Linked DNA regions of Sinobacterium norvegicum. The protein of the gene in region 1 interacts with the protein of each later gene in a pairwise test. Links are inferred from orthologs where the notes say so. Each region holds a gene or a part of one and is shown in the gene's direction. Other genes may lie near its edges.

What was found. The genes of interacting proteins can lie anywhere in the genome.
Region 2: the proteins of L9P87_RS17560 (region 1) and secA interact in binary tests that used the Escherichia coli proteins (3 or more experiments, as listed by UniProt). The link is inferred for Sinobacterium norvegicum from one-to-one orthologs.

The regions. Positions count from the first base shown.
Region 1 is NZ_CAKLPX010000008.1:34,409-38,051, reverse strand. What follows is about bases 362-3,349. They hold L9P87_RS17560 (alkaline phosphatase), read left to right. Parts: upstream 362-1,155; coding sequence 1,156-2,544; downstream 2,545-3,349. Other genes in these bases: cobN (cobaltochelatase subunit CobN), read right to left, coding at 2,668-3,349; ftnA (non-heme ferritin), read left to right, coding at 465-986; L9P87_RS17570 (limonene-1,2-epoxide hydrolase family protein), read left to right, coding at 362-367. Outside these bases: more of L9P87_RS17570, read left to right, coding at 1-361; more of cobN, read right to left, coding at 3,350-3,643.
Region 2 is NZ_CAKLPX010000005.1:24,072-27,638, forward strand. Bases 1-3,239 are described here. They hold secA (preprotein translocase subunit SecA), read left to right. Parts: upstream 1-318; coding sequence 319-3,039; downstream 3,040-3,239. Other genes in these bases: L9P87_RS16440 (M23 family metallopeptidase), read left to right, coding at 1-78; argJ (bifunctional glutamate N-acetyltransferase/amino-acid acetyltransferase ArgJ), read left to right, coding at 3,139-3,239. In the rest of the region: more of argJ, read left to right, coding at 3,240-3,567. UniProt on the Escherichia coli protein: Required for protein export, interacts with the SecYEG preprotein conducting channel.

The DNA.
Region 1 (3,643 bases):
CGTTCAAACATTTATAAACGCTATCAACGACAACAAAAAAAACAATGTACTGGCCTTTTTTAATGATCAGTCAGTCTTTAATAATATCCCGATGGGCATAGTGACTGGCCAGCAGGGTGTCTGGGACATACTCGGCCCCCTGCACGAGCAAGTCGAAGCGGTAGAATACGTGATACACAATATCGCAGAGTCCAGCGATGGCGTCGTTCTTACTGAAAGGACTGACCGCTACCATTTTAAAGACCATATTGCTGAATTTCCCGTCATGGGCACTTTTGAAGTTGATGGCAGTATTATTAGGCAATGGCGAGATTACTTCGACATGAAGCAATGCCTGGCACAGCTACCCAAGGCAGATAGAGAATAGTTGATTAACAGCAAGTGGTTTTTTGGTTGCAATTAACACCGAAACAGCCACAATCGACGGCTACTACTCTTTTTATTTCAGCGTTATTGGTACCTCTATGTTAACAAAAGAAATGGTGTGCTTCTTAAACGAGCAAATCAACCTTGAATTTTACTCCTCAAATCTTTATCTACAGATGAGCGCCTGGTGTGAGGATAAAGGCTATGAGGGCGCTGCAGCCTTTATGCGTAGTCATGCCGATGAAGAAATGGAGCATATGCGCCGTCTGTTTACCTATGTTAGCGAAACCGGTGCCCTGCCTCGGCTAGGCGCTATTGCAGAAGCTCCCTATGAATTTAAATCTCTCAGTTCGCTGTTTAATACCACCTATGAACACGAGTGTATGATTACCTCAAAAATCAACGATCTCGCCCACGCAGCATTCACCAACAGAGATTATTCTACCTTCAACTTTCTTCAGTGGTATGTTTCAGAGCAACACGAGGAAGAAAAACTGTTTAAATCCATTGTCGATAAAATCGAGCTTGTTGGTGAAGACGGCAAAGCGCTATTTTTAATTGACAAAGACCTGGCGGCAATGGCTACCTCTGGCAGCGACAGCATTATGACTGAAGCCTAATCAATAGTTGCATCAGACAATAAAAAAGGCCGTTAAACGGCCTTTTTTTTTCTAACATTAACACTTTTTATAGCAATCATTCTTTTGTTACAACTGTAGCTGACTTACTATCAATAACACTCAATAGACACGCCAAACAATACAACGACAGAAAAATAAGAGTAGATTTATGAACAAACGTATTGCCACCGTTATTGCAGCCGGCTTGTTATCGGCATCAACTTTTAGCCTCGCTGAGACACCTCAGAATGTCATCCTGATCATCGGTGATGGCATGGATGATCAACAAATCAGCATAGCGCGTAACTATCTCGTCGGTTCCCAAGGTCGGCTCACTCTCGACGCAATGCCAGTACGCAGCACCGCGCAGGTTCTCACCGTCGACAACGATGACCCAAACAAGCCGGTCTATGTTGCCGATTCTGCCAACAGTGCGACCTCGTTAGCGACGGGTGTCATTACCAGCCGTGGCCGCATTGCCACAACGGCAAAAACTGATCAGAGTATCACTACAATCATTGAAATGGCCCAACAGGCAGGATTAAAAACCGGCATCGTCAGCACCGCCAGTGTCACCGATGCGACCCCTGCCTCATTTATTGCCCATATCGATAAGCGCTTTTGCGAAGACCCCAGCATGATGATTGACGGCCTGATGCATGGCCGATTCCCCATTGAATGTGAGTCATATACCAAGGCTAACGGTCGCTCTGGCTCTATTTCCGAGCAACTGGCTGCCTCCAACGTCGATGTCATCCTCGGTGGAGGCATGCAACATTTCGATATCGCCGCCGAAGCCAGTGACAAAACAGTACTACAACAAGCCGTCGACAATGGCTTCAATATCGTCACCTCTGTTGCCGAGCTAGAGAACGCCAACAATGACAGCAAACTATTAGGCTTATTCTCACCCAGTACCATGCCCACTCTCATGCGAGGAGAAAATGGTCGTATTGCTGAGGCGCCCGAAAAAAGCGTGATGAACCATATCTACAAATACCTGGGTGAAATCACCCCGCCACCGGTGATGATATGCGAAGACAACCCAAAGTTTGCGTCGATGCCCACCATGAAGCAGATGACTGACGCTGCTATCAGCCACTTAGACAGTAACCAAGGCTTTTTCCTAATGATTGAATCAGCCTCTATAGACAAGGCCTCACATGGACGAAATGCCTGCGGCTCAATTGGTGAGGTGCAACAACTCAATGCCGCACTCGACAGCGCCCTGGCTTATGCCGAGACGTCGCCTAATACACTGATCATCGTCACCGCCGACCACGGCCAAGCCGCACAGATGATCCCTGAGGTCAGCCTGTTCTCTAATGCCGCTTATGGCGGTTTACCCGCAGCCACCCCAGGTTTGATTGCCAGAATCAAGACACCCGAAGGCAGTATTATGGGGGTTAATTATGCGACTAATGAGTCCTTCGCCGAAGAGCACACCGGTGTCAACGTGCCTGTATTCGCCAATATCGTCGGTCAGGATGTTATCGCACCGATGATTACCCAACCGGATATCTTCACCATTACCGCCAACCACCTCGGGTTAAAGTAAACTAAAAAAGGCCTCTGTTGAGGCCTTTTTTAACACTCGCCCAAACATACCTCTAACGATAAAAATCGTTTTCGCCACAACACTACCTGTTATTATTTTTCTGAAACGACAATAACAACCTGATTAACCTTCGTTTTCCTCATCTAACGATAGAAGTAAACCTTGTAATTTCTGTTGATAATCATCTGGTTGCTGCCAAAGCCCACGCTGACAGGCCTCGAGCATTCGCTCGGTCATTTCCTCCAAGGCTTGGGGGTTATTATCTTTTAGAAATTGCTGATTTTGTCGATCAAAAATTAATGTATCACTGACCTGTTGGTACTGATAATCAGCTATAAGATCTGTGGTGGCATCATAGGCAAACATGTAATCAATCGAGGCCGCCATTTCAAAGCCACCCTTATAGCCATGCTCACGCATCCCCTCTATCCATTTAGGGTTAAGTAGCCGCGAACGAATCACACGGTTTAACTCTTCTTTTAAGGTTCTTATCTTCGGTGCTGACGGGTTGGCGTGATCACTGTGATAAACCTTAGGGGTGTTGCCAGACAACACCGTAACGGCGTTAGTCATACCGCCTTGGAATTGATAATAATCATCGGAATCAAGCAGGTCATGCTCACGATTATCTTGATTTTGCACCACCGCCTCGAGATTGGCCAACTGATGACCGAACGCAGAACGCGCCTCCACACCATCGCCGCCAGCAACGCCGCCATAGTCACTGCCGTAGGCATAGCCGCCCCAATTGATATAGGCCTCGGACAAATCGCTTTTATGCTGCCAACAACGCTCATCAATCAAGCCCTGCAAACCGGCACCATAAGCCCCCGGCTTGCTACCAAAGACGCGGTAACAAGCCTGAGTCTGCGCCGCTTCAGCCTCAACACCCTCGGCGATAAGCTGCTGTCGACGCCGCTCGATATTGGCCTTGATCGGGTTGCTGGCGTCGGCCTCATCCATCTTGGCAATCGCCTCGACAGCAACGGCAAACAGTCGCATCACATTGGCAAAGGCATCGCGAAAAAAGCCCGACACCCGCAGCGTCACATCCACTCTCGGCCGGCCGAGTAACATCGCCGGTATCACCTCGATATCA
Region 2 (3,567 bases), on another replicon or contig:
CCGCATGTGCACTTTGAGGTGTTGAGAAACGACGTCAAAGTCGACCCCTCTCGCTATATTTATCGCGCCAGTCGCTAGCCAGTTTAAATACCGAGCCCTTGGGACCACCCCAGGGGCTTTTTTTTGTTGTAAAAATGCCGTTTTTGTCCAGTAAATATGCTGGCTTGATTAAATAACCAGCATAATTGACAGTTGGTGATTTAAGCTCTTGCGAAACGTTGATGTATGGGTAAAACTGTAACGCTTTAAAATACTACCCGCTATTTTGGTTGTGCTGTATTAAGAGGGGAAAACCCCCCAGGTTTAACGAAGGTTATTATGATTGTTCGCTTGTTGAGAAAGATTCTAGGTACTAAAAACGATCGTGAACTGAAGCGAATGCGCAAGGTCGTTATTCAGGTTAACGGCTTTGAAGAATCGATGGCTGGCTTAGATGATGCGCAACTCTGCGCTAAGACAGGCGAGTTCAAACAGCGATTAAGCGATGGCGAAAGTCTCGATCAAATTCTACCCGAAGCCTTTGCCGTCTGTCGTGAAGCGAGTCAGCGGGTGATGGGGATGCGTCACTTTGATACCCAGCTAATCGGTGGTTTGACCCTGCATGAGGGTCGTATAGCAGAGATGCGGACGGGTGAGGGTAAAACCCTGGTGGCGACACTGCCGGTCTATTTAAATGCACTTGCCGGCGAAGGTGTCCACGTTGTTACCGTTAACGACTATTTGGCGGCTCGTGATGCAAACTGGATGCGCCCGTTATATGAATTCTTAGGGTTGAGTGTCGGCGTTGTTGTACCTCAGCAGGATCCGACCACCAAGCGTCAGGCCTATGCCAGCGATATTATTTATGGCACCAACAACGAATTTGGCTTCGATTATCTACGCGACAATATGTCGTTTTCAGCAGAGGAGCGCTTTCAGCGTGGCCGTAGTTTTGCCATTATCGACGAGGTCGACTCAATTCTCATCGATGAGGCCCGTACACCGCTGATTATTTCAGGCCCTTCTGAAGATCACTCTGAGCTTTATCGTAAGATTAACACCTTTATTCCGCAGCTAACCGCAGCCGTTATTGAAGAAGAGGGTGTCGAGCCTGTCGAGGGTGATTACACGCTGGATGAAAAGTCGCGTCAGATTGAATTAACGGAGGTTGGTCATACGGCGGTTGAGCAATGGCTGATCGCTAATAATATGCTGAAGGAGGGTGATAGCCTCTACTCGAGCACCAACCTCACCTTGTTGCATCACGTCCATACTGCGCTCAAAGCTCACGTGTTGTTTAAGGCCGATGTTGATTATATTGTTCAGGACAACGAGATCGTACTCATCGATGAGCACACTGGCCGTACCATGGCCGGTCGTCGTTTATCGGAGGGCCTACACCAGGCGATAGAAGCCAAAGAAGGTGTTGAGGTTCAGGCTGAGAGCCAAACACTGGCCTCGACAACCTTCCAGAACTATTTCCGTCTATACGACAAGCTGGCGGGTATGACCGGTACTGCAGATACTGAGGCCTTTGAATTTAATCAGATTTATGGCTTGGATGTGGTTGTTATACCCACCAACAAAGATGTTCTGCGTAAGGATTTGAACGACTTAATCTACCTCAGTAAAGAAGAGAAATTGAATGCTGTGGTGGAAGATATTCGCGAGTATCAGGCGAAGAAAGTGCCGATCCTGGTCGGTACCGCCTCGATAGAGTCGTCGGAAGAGCTTCACGCATTGCTGGTGAAAAGTAAGATTGAACACCAGGTATTGAACGCCAAGTTCCACGCCAAAGAGGCTGATATTATCGCTCAAGCAGGCCGCCCTGGTGCGGTGACCATTGCGACTAATATGGCTGGCCGTGGTACCGATATTGTATTGGGCGGTAATCTCGAATCTGAGATTGCAGCACTGAAAAACCCAACCGAAGATAAGATTGCCGAGCTAACCAAGGCCTGGGAAGAGCGTCACCAAGCGGTGCTTGATGCGGGTGGCTTACACATTATCGGTACGGAACGTCACGAATCTCGTCGTATTGATAACCAGTTACGTGGCCGTGCGGGTCGTCAGGGTGATCCCGGTTTGTCGCGTTTTTATCTGTCGCTGGAAGATAACCTGATGCGGATCTTTGCCTCAGAACGAGTGAAGAACTTCATGCAGGCGTTAGGCATGGAAAAGGGTGAGGCAATTGAACACCGCATGGTGACCAATGCCATCGAAAAAGCGCAGCGTAAGGTCGAAGGACGCAACTTCGATATGCGTAAGCAGTTGCTAGAGTTTGATGATGTGGCCAATGACCAGCGTCAGGTTATTTACGAGCAACGTAACCACCTACTAGAAGCCGAAGAGGTCGGTGAGATGCTGACCACTATCCGCGAAGACGTTGTCAGCGAGTTGGTGACTAATTATGTGCCCCCGCAAAGTATTGAAGAGCAGTGGGATGTACCGGCCCTAGAATCACAGTTAAAAGCTGATTTCGATTTGGAGTTGGCGGTTCAGCAGTGGCTGGACGACGACGACGACCTTCACGGCGACAGCCTGCATCAAAAGCTGGTCGAAACTGTCGAGCAGGCGTATCAGCAAAAGAGTGAAATTGTTGGGCCACAGATGCGACAGTTTGAGAAACACATTATGTTGCAGGTGTTGGATTCGCTTTGGAAGGAGCACTTGGCGACGATGGATCAGCTGCGTTCAGCAATCCATTTGCGTGCCTATGCTCAGAAGAATCCAAAGCAGGAATACAAGCGTGAGTCCTTTGAGTTGTTCCAGGATATGTTGCAAAACTTCAAACATGAGGTGGTGACATTCATGTCAAAGGTGCAGATCCGCGATGAAGATGCTGAGCGTTTAGAACAGCAGCGCCGCGAGCAGCAACAGCAGCAGTCACAGCTGGATTTACAGCATGAGTCTACCAGCGCCATAGCGCCGCCGGCAGATGCCGAAGCTGAGCAGCCGCAAAAGCAGGCGCCAGTGCGAGCGGGTCAAAAAGTGGGCCGTAATGACCCCTGTCCCTGTGGTTCTGGTCAGAAATACAAGCAGTGTCACGGCAAGCTATAATCATAGCGGTCTGATCAAAAGCGCCGTTGAAGGCGCTTTTTTTTTTATCAAATATTATCGCTGCAGCTGCGATAATAAAAAATATGCAAGGTGATAATAATGGCAGTAGGTAACGGTGATTTACCGGTGTTCTTCCCAATTAAAGGCTTTGCCTTAGGCACGGCCAGCGCCGGTATTAAAACCGCTGGGCGAAAAGACTTGGTGGTCATGGCAATGTCCAGCCAGGCGGTCACTGCCGGTGTGTTTACTAAAAACGCCTTTTGTGCGGCGCCAGTACATGTGGCCAAGCAACATTTATCGACTAATCAACCCAGTTACTTGCTGGTCAATACGGGCAATGCCAATGCCGGTACCGGCAAGCAGGGTATGGCCGATGCTTTGGCCAGCTGTGCCGCGCTTGGGGAACATGCGGGCACAAACACTTCAGCCGTGTTGCCATTCTCAACAGGGGTGATCGGCGAGCCATTGCCCGTGGATAAAATTGTCAGCGCCATCCCGGACGCCATTGCCGTATTAAGTGAAGATGGC